DNA from 3 places in the Mesorhizobium sp. P2_B11 genome. Region 1 is predicted to be linked to each of the others. Evidence: riboswitches for the same ligand, from Rfam matches in the RefSeq annotation. Region 1 holds a riboswitch; each other region holds the start of a gene.

What was found. A riboswitch is a leader RNA that binds a small molecule or an ion and turns the genes downstream of it on or off. The one in region 1 is predicted to bind cobalamin.
Region 2: another riboswitch for cobalamin. It lies ahead of AC1DYJ_RS00180 (aromatic ring-hydroxylating oxygenase subunit alpha); the one in region 1 lies ahead of AC1DYJ_RS10970 (CbtB domain-containing protein).
Region 3: another riboswitch for cobalamin. It lies ahead of AC1DYJ_RS24445 (DUF1636 family protein); the one in region 1 lies ahead of AC1DYJ_RS10970 (CbtB domain-containing protein).

Annotation. Positions count from the first base shown of each region.
Region 1 covers NZ_JBFUDF010000003.1:497,239-501,577, reverse strand. The annotation lists gene cbiB (adenosylcobinamide-phosphate synthase CbiB) at 1-145, shown strand, start outside; gene cobO (cob(I)yrinic acid a,c-diamide adenosyltransferase) at 294-908, opposite strand; gene cobU (bifunctional adenosylcobinamide kinase/adenosylcobinamide-phosphate guanylyltransferase) at 909-1,421, opposite strand; gene AC1DYJ_RS10975 (CbtA family protein) at 1,414-2,220, opposite strand; gene AC1DYJ_RS10970 (CbtB domain-containing protein) at 2,236-2,415, opposite strand; cobalamin riboswitch at 2,452-2,646, opposite strand; gene AC1DYJ_RS10965 (gamma-glutamylcyclotransferase) at 2,714-3,406, opposite strand; gene AC1DYJ_RS10960 (aromatic ring-hydroxylating oxygenase subunit alpha) at 3,525-4,339, shown strand, end outside.
Region 2 covers NZ_JBFUDF010000001.1:40,209-44,547, reverse strand. The annotation lists gene AC1DYJ_RS00185 (FAD-binding oxidoreductase) at 1-658, opposite strand, end outside; gene AC1DYJ_RS00180 (aromatic ring-hydroxylating oxygenase subunit alpha) at 681-1,928, opposite strand; cobalamin riboswitch at 2,047-2,248, opposite strand; gene AC1DYJ_RS00175 (DUF680 domain-containing protein) at 2,751-2,954, shown strand; gene AC1DYJ_RS00170 (DUF680 domain-containing protein) at 3,035-3,241, shown strand; gene AC1DYJ_RS00165 (DUF680 domain-containing protein) at 3,313-3,549, shown strand; gene AC1DYJ_RS00160 (ABC transporter ATP-binding protein) at 3,626-4,339, opposite strand, start outside.
Region 3 covers NZ_JBFUDF010000007.1:314,247-318,585, forward strand. The annotation lists gene AC1DYJ_RS24440 (FAD-dependent monooxygenase) at 1-1,523, opposite strand, end outside; cobalamin riboswitch at 2,009-2,214, shown strand; gene AC1DYJ_RS24445 (DUF1636 family protein) at 2,308-2,697, shown strand; gene AC1DYJ_RS24450 (ABC transporter ATP-binding protein) at 2,694-3,482, shown strand; gene AC1DYJ_RS24455 (ABC transporter substrate-binding protein) at 3,521-4,339, shown strand, end outside.

The DNA of each region.
Region 1 (4,339 bases):
GGATGCGTTCATGGGCGAAGGCGGCCGCCGCGAAGCCGAGAGCCTCGACATCAGGCGGGCACTGAAACTCTACCAGGTGGCGGACTATCTGCTGATTGGGCTGTTCGGGTTGCTGTCGGCGATTCTTATCGCTGTGACGTACTGAGCGGATTGCCGTCGCTGGCTCCCACCCTCCCCCTTCGTGGGGAGGGTCGGCGCGAAGCGCCTGGGTGGGGCCTGCGCCCTACGAGAACCCCCACCCCGATCCGCTTCGCGGATCGACCCTCCCCACAAGGGGGAGGGTAAGAGGCCGCTCAAAACTCAATCCCCTGCTGCGCCTTCACACCCGCAGAAAAATGGTGCTTGGTCACGCCCATCTCCGTCACAAGGTCTGCCGCCTCGACCAACCCCGGCTTGGCGTTGCGCCCGGTGACGACGACATGCAGGCCTTCGCGCCGCGCCTTCAGCGTCGCCACGACCTTGTCGAGGTCGAGATAGTCGTAGCGCAGCGCAATGTTCAGCTCATCGAGCACGACAAGGCTGATCGAGGGGTCGGCGATCAGTTCCAGCGCCTTGGCCCAGGCTGCCTCGGCCGCCGCGATGTCGCGTTTGAGATCCTGCGTTTCCCACGTAAATCCCTCGCCCATCGTGTGCCAGACGACGCGCTCGCCGAACGCCGCGAAGGCATCCTTTTCGCCGGTGTGCCATTTGCCCTTGATGAACTGGACGACGCCGACGCGCTTGCCGTAGCCGAGCATGCGCAGCGCCAGCCCGAAGGCAGCGGTGGTCTTGCCCTTGCCGGGCCCGGTGTTGACGATCAGCAGCCCCTTCTCGACCGTCTTTTCCGCAACCTCGGCATCCTGCACCGCCTTGCGCTTGGCCATCTTGGCGCGGTGGCGTTCCTCGTCTTTTGCGTCGATGTCGGTCATTTATTTCACCTTGAGCGGCAGCCCGGCCACCATCAATAGCACCGTATCGGCAATTGCCGCGACCTGCTGGTTGAGCCGGCCGGCTGCGTCGCGGAACCGGCGTGCGAGCGCATTGTCCGGCACGATGCCTTGCCCGACTTCGTTGGAGACCACGAACCACGGTCCGCGCGGTCGCGACAGCACATCGGCCAGCCGCAGGCATTCTGCGTCGAGTTCATGATCAGCCAACATATGATTGGTCAGCCACAGCGTCAGGCAGTCGACGAGCACCGGCTGGTTGTCGGGTAGTGCTTCGAGCGCGCCGGCGAGATCGAGCGGCGCATCGATGGTCGCCCAGCCTTCGCCGCGCCGCGACCTGTGCTGCGCGATGCGCTCACGCATCTCGTCGTCATAGGCTTCAGCGGTGGCGATATAGGCCCATGGCGGCGGCAGCGCCGTCGCCAGGGTTTCGGCATGCGCGCTCTTGCCGGAGCGCGCACCGCCGATGATGAAGGTCAAACTGCGATCAGGCAAAGCTGTCGCGCAGGCTGGTCGCCGTGCCGGTGAAGCGTCCGCGCACCACGCCGACAACCGCGCCGAGCACCAGCCAGAACACCAGATTGGTCACCGTAACCGCCACCACGAACTGATGGTGCAGGCCTTCGGGGATCGACGTTACGAAGCTGTCCGGCTGCGGCGCACCGACGATATGCGGCGCCACGATCAAGGCCACCGCAAGGATCGCCAGCGGCAGCGATTTGCGGAAGGCGATCAGGCCGAGACCGGCAGCGGTCGCCGCCACCGTTGCCCACCACCAGATCTGGCGTTGGGTGAGGTCGGCCACCGGCATGGCCGGCAGTTCCGGCGGCAGGCTGAGGCCCGGTGCGAGCGTGAACGCGGCAAAACCGGCCAGGCCCCAGAATATACCCTGGCGCCAGTTGCCGATGCCGCCGGCGAATTCGGAAACGGCCACCAGGACCAGCGCGAAACCGATGCCGGTGACGATATTGGCCAGCACGCTGAAGGCGAAGCGTTCAAAGCCGTCGGCCGGCGCCCAACCTTCATCCTCCGCCGGCGCGGCTGCTTCAGCCGGCGCGGGTGCTGCGCTGCTCATGGCATTTTCCGCAGGTGCTGGGGTGCTCATGGCATTGGTGTCCGCAGCGGCGGCGGGCGCTGCTGCATGCTCATGTTGATGGCCGCCGCCGGCCTGTTCGTAGACTTCCGCCTTCAGGATGAGCGGCACGGTCGCATAGGCCTGCAAGCAGGCGAGAACGACGCCGGCCACGAGCCCTGCGATCGCCGCGATAAACACGACGTTGCGAAACAGATTCATGATGTCAATTCCTCGTCAGTGGCAGGGAAACGCCATCGAATGGCGATAGTCGTGCGCGGCATTGTGGACCGCATCGATATGCGAGAAGCCGACAATGCCGATGACGAAAATGCCCAGAAACGCGCTCAGCACGAGCTGCGTGAAGCGCGACTGCGAGGAGACGGAAGCGCCGAGGGAGACGGAAGCGGTATTCATATCTTGTCCTTTCGCCCTCCACCCGAGGGCATCGAAGTCAGTTCCCTGTCGCCGGCAGGTCTCCTGGCTCACGGAATAACGCCCTTCCCCACCTTCCCGAAGAAAAATCCTCAGTGGCTTGGAGAGGACTACCGCACACAGTTGCGGGGGCAGCCACGGCATTGGGCAACAACTCAGCCCTCACCGCATTCCCTCTTGGTCCCTAATGGAACCGACGACATGCCTGACTATAGGCTGAAACAGCTGCATCCGGCAAACCAAATTCCGCCGGCCAACAGCGCGAATGCGCCATGCAGCATTACGGGTTCAAGGCGGAGATCCGCTCGGCGACCAGCCGCTGCAGCCGCCACAGATGGCGATCGTGAATGCCGCGCTCCTCCAGATTCTTCACCGTGTTGTAGAGATAGTCGGCGCCCGACCCCCAATGCCCACAGGATGTCGCCAGCCTGTCGACGACCTTCGCCTCGTCGAGCGGGCCGGAATAGGTCAGGCCGTTGCGGTTGATGACGAAAGCCAGCGCCCTGAGCGGACCGGCCTCGCTTGCAAGCTTCAGCATGCGCGGCCGGTAGCTTGTCGGCTTCAGCGTGACTTCGCGCCGGAACAGCTTGCCCAGCTGTTCTCGCCGGTTGTCGTCGGCCAGCCGGAAGGCGACGCCTTTGCACTGGCCACCACTGTCGAGCGCCATCATCAGGCCCGGGCTTTCCTTGGTGCCCCGCCAGCGCGTCATGTTCATACAAAAGGAACGGTGCCAGCCGCGCGCCAGGGCGACGCGGTCCTCGACATAATCGATTTCCGGCTTCCAGATCAGCGAGCCATAGCCGAACAGCCACAGCGGTTCGCTGTCAGGGAGCTCAGCCTGCAATTCGTCCAGCAGCGCGTCATAGTCGCTGTCATCGAGGTGCATCGCCTCGGGGTCGGGTCCGGCGTCGGCGATCTCGCGCCAGCAACGCGCGACCAGCTCCGGCGTAAGCGACATCTGTCGTGCGGCCAATTTTCCGAATCCCCTCAAGTCACGACATGATTATGCGCCGCGCCCGCAACCGGCAATGTCAGCCGTGATTGACAAACGATTTGCCGGGGTGTCGGCTGCACCATCCAGGGAGCCAGCCATGCAACCCAATCCGAGCCAGCGCGATCCCTACAATGGCCTGACCGAGCTTCAGCCGACGCTGCCGTCCTCGGCCTATTGGGACGCCGGCGCCTACCAGCGCGATCTCGACGCCATCTGGTACAAAAGCTGGCTGCTGGTCTGCCGCGAGGCCGACCTCGCCCAGCCTTTGGCGTTCAGGACATTTCGCGTCGGCACGCAGGAAATCGTCGTGCTGCGCGATGACACCGGGCAATTGCGCGCCTTCCACAACACCTGCCGGCATCGCGGCTCACAACTTTGCCAGGAGAGCGAGGGTCGGCTGAAGGCGCGGCTGATCACCTGCCCCTACCACGCCTGGTCCTATTCGCTGCGCGGCGATCTCGTGCGCGTGCCCTCGAAATCGCTGCCCGAGGGTTTCGACAAGGCCGACCACCCGCTTTTTCGCGTGGCGCTGTCGGTGTGGCGCGGCTTTGTCTTCGTCAACCTGCAGGAGGACGCGGCCGGCTCGGCGCAGGCGTCCTTCGATCCGGCATCGGGCAACCTCGGCAACTGGCCGCTGGAAACGCTGGTATCAGGCCATGTGCTGCGCAAGGTGATGAACTGCAACTGGAAGATTTTTTGGGAGAACTTCAACGAGTGCCTGCATTGCCCCGGCGTCCACAAGGACCTGTCGCGGCTGGTGCCGATCTACGGCCGCGGCCTGATGAGCCGCCACGACGACCCCGACTGGGTGCGCCATGCCGACAATGACGCGCCGGAGTTTTCCGGCGGCCTGCGCGCCGGCGCCGAGACCTGGTCGCGCGACGGCCAGGCGCATGGTCCTGTGTTCTCAGG
Region 2 (4,339 bases), on a different contig from region 1:
CGCGGAAATCGGGCGCCAGCAGCGGCAGCCGGATCGCGTCGATGCGGCCCATATGGCCGTACCAGCCTTCACGGCTCGAGCGTTCCTCGATCATGAAGCCGAGCGACAGGCCGGGCATATGGCCACCAAGCAGTTCAAGTTCCTTGCGGAAGATGATCTCTTCCGCGCGCCGCGCGCAGTTGACGAAGCCGACATCCGTCCATGGCGCACAGTCGTTCAGCCAGCGCAGCATCGACATCATCGGCGTCACGCCGGAGCCGGCCGAAATGAACAGATATTTGGCCGCGGGGTGGCTGTGCAACGAGAAGTCGCCGGCCGGTCCATAGGCCTTGACGTGGGAGCCGGGTACCAGGTTCTCGAACATCCAGCGTGTGCCGATGCTGCCGGCTTGCGCCTTCACCGTCACCGCGATCGAAAACGGCCGCGACGGCGACGACGACAGCGTGTAGGTGCGCATCAGCGGCCCGTCCGGTGTCGGCAGCTCCAGCGTCACGAACTGGCCCGGCTTGTAGCGGAACCAGGTCTGGTTGTCGGAGCGGAAGGTGAAGGTCTTGACGCCGGGCGCCTCGTCGCTGACGCCGATCACCTCCAGCACCTGCAGCCTGTCGTTCCATGGCGCCATCTGGTCGAGATGGCGATAGAGCCCAAGATCCGTCATCGCATTCATCCTTCAACCTCTCTTAGGCGACGCTGCGCAGCGCCGGCCGCCCGCCTTCGACAAGGCGCGGGCCAATGAAGGCCGCGTACCATTCGACGAACTGGATCACGCCGCCTTCATGCAGCTCCGAATAGGGGCCTGGCTCATAGGCCGGCGACAGGATGCCGAAGGCGTTTTCCTCGACGATGCGGCGGTCCTGGTCGTTGGTCTCGGTCCAGACATGGGTGAGCTCTTCAAGGTTGTAGTCGACACCCTCGACCGCATCCTTGTGCACCAGCCACTTGGTCGTCACCGCGGTTTCGGTGGCGCTAATCGGTAGCACACGGAAGGTGACGGCGTGGTCGCCGAGGATGTGGTTCCAGGTCGTCGGATAGTGGTACAGCAGCAAGGAGCCGATGCGGTCGGTCGCGACGCTGTCGGACAGGTTCTTCTTCACCGCCCGCTTGCCGGTCATCGTGTAGCTGACCGCATCGCGCAGGAGCGGCGCGCGGGTGGCGCGGTATTGTCCGGCAGGATCGATGCGGAATTTGCTCGGCAGGCCCGCCTCCTCGCATTTTGCCCAATGCGCCAGCATCTCCGGGTCGCTGTCGGCGCCCTGCACGCCGGTCACGGTCGGCGCTTCCGGGAAGGTCTTGCAAAGCTCGGGATGATTGCCGGCGCAGTGATAGCACTCGCGGTTGTTTTCCCAGACCAGCTTCCAATTGCCCTTCTCGATGATCGTGCTCTCGAAGGCGACCTTGGCTTCGCTAAGCCGGTGCGGCTTGAGGTACGGTTCGATCATGGCGCGCATCGGCGCGAAGTCTGCGGGTTCTTTCGCCAGGCAGATGAAGATGTAGCCGGCCACACTTTCGCAGGCGACCGGCTTCAGGCCGAACTGGCTCTTGTCGAAACCCTCGGCCATCTGGCGGGCGAACAGCAGGCGGCCATCGAGTTCGTAGGTCCACTGGTGATAGGGACAGACGAGCTTTGCCGCCGTACCTTTCTCGGTGTTGCAGACGCGGCTGCCGCGATGGCGGCAGGAATTGTGAAAGGCGTTGATGTTGCCCTTCTGGTCGCGGACCAGCACCACCGGATAGTCGCCGATCTGCACGGTGATATAGCTGCCGGGCTTCGGCAGTTCGCAATCATGGCCGATGAACAGCCAGTCGCGATACCAGATCAGCTCCATGTCGAGCTTGAAGTAGTCCGGGTCGGTGTAGAAGGGCTGTTCGAGCGAAAAGCCTTGCTTGCGGCCGTTCAAGAGCCTCAGCATGTCGTTGCGCGCATCCATAGTTCTGTCCTCGTGGTTTAAGGACTGAACTTGGTGGTGATGGAGGAAGGATCGGCCGCAGGCCGGCGGTGACGCCGGACATGCACTATCCACCTCTTGACCGCCCACCGCGATCAGTCGAGTTCAAGCATCTCGGGCTGGTTTCCGGGCTCTGGAGTTGTCCTTGCGGACCATCGCGACACCTTCCCAGGCTATTGCCCAGTGGTCTCCCGTTGCGACTTGGACTCCACCACCGTTGCGGGGGCAGCGCCGGATTCTGACCGGCTTCCCAATTCTCCGCTGCGTCGTCACGAAGCGGCACCTGAGATGTGATCATCTAATCACGGCAGCGATCGCGACATCGGCATGAATGCGACATCGTCTCCATGCGGCGCGACACGCGCGACAAACGCGGGCGGCCGACGATTGTGGGGCTGACGGCGCTGTTTTCGGGACAGATCGCGGCCATCGCAAATCACCTCGAATCAGACTGTCGACCAACGAAAAAACCGTCAACAGTATCGAAAAGTGACTATTAGCAGTTTCTAAAATCGAACCGAACGGTTCGTTTCTGTTGACAATGCGTGCAGGACGGTGTGAACGCTGACGCCCGGACACACTCAGTGAGCCGAATGGCGCTTTCACATAAACCTTTGTATTATTTACATAAAATAAGATGATAGGCATGCTTATGAAAATTACAAGAGGCGAAGTTGCGGCCTGGTTGGAACAACTTCGTGATTGGAAACCAGCCTACGGCTTTCCCACATCGGGGCTGTCCGAACGACGCGAATTCCTCCCAGGACACGCCGCTAGACGGACAGCAAAACTGGAGTACCAAAAATGAAAAAGATCATCCTCACTGCCGCCGCCGTTTTGGCCATCACCGGCAGCGCCTTCGCTGGTGGCGACAATTATGGTTCCAATGGTGCGAACCAGCCCGCTGCCGCGGTTGACAGCTCGTATACGGCTTCCATTCAGAAGTCGGCGCCCGCTGACAAGCAGCCCATCGTTCAGGGCAGCGACCGCAACCTCTTCGGCCGTTAACAGCTGATCCCGATCCAAACAACAGAGTCGCGGCACGTCCGTCGCTCTTGGGATCTCGAAGATATTCAGGAGTATTTAAAATGAAAAAGATCATCCTTGCTGCCGCCGCCGTTCTGGCAGTTTCCGGCAGCGCTTTCGCCGCCAGCGACAACTATGGTTCGAATGGCGCCAACCAGCCCGCGGTTACGTCGACCGACAATAGCCACACCGCTTCGGTTGAGAAGTCGGTTCCGGCCGAGCAGGTCCCAGCTCAGAGTTCCAACCGCGACCTCTACGGCAACCGCTAACAGCCGATCCCCAGCATGTGGCGGATTTGTCCGTCACTGCTGGCGACATCGCAAAATTCAGGAGACTTGAAATGAAGAAGATCATTCTTGCCACCGCAGCCCTTCTGGCTGTTTCGAGCGCTGCCTTCGCGGCCAGCGACCATTACGGCTCCAACGAAGCCAACCAGCCGGCCGCTACCTCGGTCGACACCACGCGCACGTCGTCGTTCAACACCAGCTCGCCGGTCTACAAGCTGTTGAACTCGTCAGGCGACGTACAGAAGTCGGCCCCCCAAGGCAGCGATAGGAACCTCTTCGGCAACCGCTAACAGCCGAAGCTGGTAATAAAAAAGAGCGGCGGGCCTGGCCCGCCGCTTTTTTTGATACCGGTACGGCGCGCCGATCTCAGGCCGCCTTCACTTCCAATGGCTTGAGCGAGAAGGAATGCCCGTCGGCATCGAAGATGTGCAGGTCGCCGGCGTCCGCAGTCAGCCGCAGCTTTGCCCCGCGCTTGACCTCGACATTGCCGGGCAGCTTGGTCACCAGCGGCAGGTCGGCACGGCCGATGTCGACATAGACCAGCTGGACCTCGCCGAGCTGCTCGACATAGTCCACCACGCCCTCGAACAGATACTCCGTGCCGGTGGCGACCGACAGATCCTCCGGCCGCACGCCGAAGCTGACCGCCGCACCCTTGGCGGACGCCGGCGTCGCGATCGGCACCGTGGCCTTGCGGCCGCCGACATGGCTGACGATGGTCGGATTACCGGTATTGTCGATCGTCGCCGGCAGGATGTTCATGGCCGGCGAGCCGATGAACTGGGCGACGAACAGATTGCCGGGCTTCTTGTAGAGGTCCATCGGCGTGCCGACCTGCTCGATATGACCGTCCTTCAGCACCACGATGCGGTCGGCGAGCGTCATCGCTTCGACCTGGTCGTGGGTGACGTAGATCATCGTCGTGTTGGGCATCGATTCCTTGAGCTTGGCGATCTCGATGCGGGTGGCGACGCGAAGTGCGGCGTCGAGGTTCGACAGCGGCTCGTCGAACAGGAACACTTTCGGGTTGCGCACGATGGCGCGGCCGATGGCGACGCGCTGGCGCTGGCCACCCGACAT
Region 3 (4,339 bases), on a different contig from region 1:
AGCCTTGGTTTTATCGCCAGTCCGGCGAGGTAGCGCTGGAAGGCGGCCGCCTCCTGAACGGGCGAAGCCAGTGCGACATGGCCGTCAGGCCTCACCAGATAGGCGCCGTCGCGCTGCAGGCCGGCGGCTTCCGCAGTGTCCGACCAGGCGAAGACATGGACCGGAATGCCGGTCGATGCGAGCATCGCCCGGAACTCGCCATTGGCCTCGCCATAGACATGCACCTGCCAGTCGAGCGCGCGCAGTGGTTCGAAATTGTCGCCATTCGCCGCCGGGACATAGGGCAGGCGGTCGCCGCCCTCGATCGTGCCGGCCTTGCCGCTGCTGATCGCGCTTGCGCGGTATTGAATGCGGGTCTGCGAAATCAGCCCGAAAAACCTGCGCGATCCAAAAGCAGTGCCGAGCGCCGCGCGCAAAACCTTCGGCATCAGATAGCGGCGGAACAGGCCGACCAGCCGCGAGCGGCTGGTGGCGACCCGAAACGCTTGGTCGGTGCTGTCGATCAGCTTGCGGGCAAAGGCGATGCGCTCCGGCTCGTAGCTGTCGAGCAGGCGCTGATCGGCACGGCCCTGCACCACGGCGGCGAGTTTCCAGGCGAGGTTGACCGCGTCACCCATGCCGGTGTTCATGCCCTGGCCGCCGGCCGGGCTGTGGATATGGCCGGCATCGCCGGCGAGGAAGACGCGGCCGACGCGGAAGCGGTCGGCGACGCGGTGATGGACGCGGTAGGTCGAGAACCAGTTGACCCTGTCGATCGCCACGCCGGTGTCGCGCTCGACATCGGCGCGGATCGCTTCGAAGGTGATCGTCTCGTCGGCCTCATGCGCCTTTGGCACGATGCCGATCAGGCGCAACGAGCCTGACTGCCGCACAGGCATGACGATGGCAAAGCCATAGGCGCTGATGACCGTGTCCATGCCGTTGCGGGTGACGTCGCCGCGGCCGTCGACGTCGGCGACATAGAAGGCCTGCTCGTAAGTACCGCCGGGAAAGCCGATGTTAAGCCCGTGGCGCACCGCGCTGCGGGCGCCATCGCAGCCCGCGAGATAGGCGGCGCTGACCGTCTCGTCCGTACCATTCTTGCGCAAGGTGGCGACGACCGCATTGCCCTTGTCCTCGAAGGCGACAAGCTCGGTGTTGCGCTCGACCTGAACGCCGGCGCGCTCCAGATGCGCAATCAGCACGCGCTCGTGAACATCCTGCGGCAGGGCGAAGGCGAACGGGTAAGGGCTGATGCCGCGGCCGAAATCGGCCAGCGGCAGTTTTGCGGCAATGCCGGCCGGCGTGTGCACGGTCAGCTGTTCGATCTTCACGCCAGCGGCGATCACGTCGTCGACGATGCCGATCTGGCGGTGGAATTCCAGCGTGCGGGCCTGGACGGCCAGCGCCCGCGATGTCTCGCCGGGACCGGCGTCTTTGTCGAAGAGGCGGACCGGAACACCGAGACGGGTGAGCCAAAGCGCAAGCGTCAGGCCGGTCGGACCGGCGCCGGCAATAAGGACTTTTGGTTGAGCCGTGCTCATTTTGTTTCTCCCTCAAGAGTGCGGACTTTTTCATGTTCGCGCAAGCGGCTGTCGCCGAAACGGCGGCAACGATCCTGGCTGGGAGAGGGGGCGTTTTTGGCGCAAATCGAAGTCAGTCCGCCCGTTTCACCAGCACGCTTTCATTCGGCGTTTCGGCGGCTGAAATCCCGATCGGTTTCTGAAAATTTTCCGATGTTTTGGCGACCGGCCTTGACGAAGGCGGCTTGTTGACGGGGCGGCTTCGCTCCGAAGCCTGGGACCAGATGGCGAAGCCGCGGCTCAGCAGGCCGCCGCCGAAACGTCTGTCTTGCGGACCCGCATGGATCCGCGAGCCAAAAAGGTCGCAGCACGTTCGGCGCTCGCAACAGCGCGGCGGCTTGACAGGGCAGCGGGATACCCTTTAGTTGTTATGATATTACATAACCAACCGATGCAAAGTGGAGCAACCGTCACAGAAATTCATTGCGGCGCGACCGATGGAAAACTACGCTGCGCCTCGTGATGGTCCCCGCGCCGAAAGGTCAGGGGTGAAAAGGGAACACGGTGAAATCCGCAAGGGTCGAAGCCGTGGCTGCCCCCGCAACTGTAAGCGGCGAGCAAAATCCGACAAGCCACTGGCCGGCAAGGCTGGGAAGGCAGGATGGCGCTAGGACCCGCGAGCCAGGAGACCTGCCATCTCAATGAGTTGACCGGACGGGGTGTGCCGGGAGGAGACGTGGACGTCGGTCTTGTCGGCCGGCTGCCCGACCTGCCTTCCGTCGCCTATTGAGAAAGTGACGGAACGTTGGACGCCGACATCCACCGCATCATCGTGTGCACGCTCTGCCGCGATCTCGTGACCGGGGTCAGATCGGGCGAGGGCCTCTGCGCGGATCTGCGCGCCCGACTCGCGGCTCACTATGAACCGGCGGTTGCCCAGGGCTTTTCGGTTGTGGGCGTGGCCTGCATGGCAGGCTGCTCGCGGCCGCTGACGGTCGGCTTCCAGGCGCCCGGCAAGGCCGCCTATGTCTTCGGCTCCATCGACGCGCGGGCCGATGCCGGCCACCTCGTGCGGTTTGCAAAACTCTATGCCTCGCTCGCCGACGGCTGGTGCAATTCCGGGCAGCGCCCGGCCAGGCTGGCGGGCAAGACACTCGCCCGCATTCCGGGTTGTCCGACAACAGGCAAACCATGACCGCGCCGCTTCTCGAAGCCCATAGACTGACCGCGACCACTAACGACCGGTTGCTGGTGGATGGCGTCAGCCTCTCGGTGGCGGCGGGCGATCGCCTTGCCATCATCGGCCCCAATGGCGCCGGCAAGACGACGCTGTTGCGCATGCTGTGTGGCACGCTGCGGCCGAGCGCGGGCGAGGTGGCATTTCTCGGCCGCCGCCTGGACAGGATTTCAACCGCCGAGCGCGCGCTGCACATGGCCGTCGTCGGCCAGACGGACCAGCCGGATCCCCGGCTCGGCGTGATCGATTATGTCGAGCTCGGCCGGGTTCCGCATGCCGGCCTGCGACGCCCGCACGAAGACCGCGACATCGTCGTCGACGCCCTGCGCCGGACCGGGCTCTTGCCGCTCGCCGGCCGTACCATCGGCTCGCTGTCGGGCGGCGAACGCCAGCGCGCGCAATTGGCCCGCGCCATCGCCCAGCAGCCGCGCATCCTGTTCCTCGACGAGCCGACCAATCACCTCGATCCACGCGCCCGCGGCGAGCTGCTCGACCTGGTCGCCGGCTTCGGCATGACGGTGGTGGCCGTGCTGCACGATCTGTCGCTGGTCGCACCCTTCGCCACTCGGGTCGCCGTGATGAACGAGGCGCGCCTGCACGCCCTGGCCGGGCCGCGCGAGGCGCTGACCCAGCACCTCATCCGCGACATCTTCGGTATCGACGTCCTGTGGCTGCGCCATCCCACAGAAGACCGCGAACTCACCGTCTTCGAAGTTCCCAACCGTGTCTCGTCGCCATTCTGAACCAACCCATTGCAAAATCATCCAAGGAGCACCGCCCCGTGAAACGCCTCGTTCTGTCGCTTGCCGCCTCGCTGTTTGCCTCCGCCGCCTTTGCCTTCCCGGTGACCGTCGACAGTTGCGGCAAGAAGCTGACCTTCGACGCGCCGCCCAAGCGCGCCGTCATCCACGATCTCAACATGGCCGAGATGGCGTTTGCGCTAAAACTGCAGCCTTCGATCGTCGGCCTGACCGGCATTACCGGCTGGTACAAGGTCGGCCCGGAATTCAAGGCCGAGCAGGGCTCGATCCCGGAACTGGCGCCAAAATATCCGACCATGGAAAACCTCGTCGCGGTCCAGCCCGATTTCTTCTTCGCCGGCTGGTACTATGGCATGGACCCTGGCGGCGCGGTGACGCCAGACACACTCGCCCCGCACGGCATCAAGACGCTGGTGCTGACCGAAAGCTGCGTCCACCTCGACAAGAACCGACCTGCCGCCTCGATGGACCTGCTCTATGGTGACGTCGAAAAGCTGGGCAGGATTTTTGGCAAGGAGGCTGACGCCGAGAAACTTGTCACCGGCTGGAAGGCGCAGCTCACCGCCATCACCGCCAAGGTCGGCGACCACAAGGGTACGCGGGTGTTTCTCTATGACTCCGGCGAAGACAAGCCGTTCACCGCCGGCAAGTTCGCCATCCCCAGCGCCATGATCACTGCCGCCGGCGGCGAAAACATCATGGCCGACATGAACACCAGCTGGGGCAACACCGATTGGGAAACAGTGGCGTCGCGCAACCCGCAATTCCTCATCCTGCTCGATTACCAGGATGGCGGCGGCTACAAGAAATTGCTCGACTTCCTGAAAGCGCACCCGGCG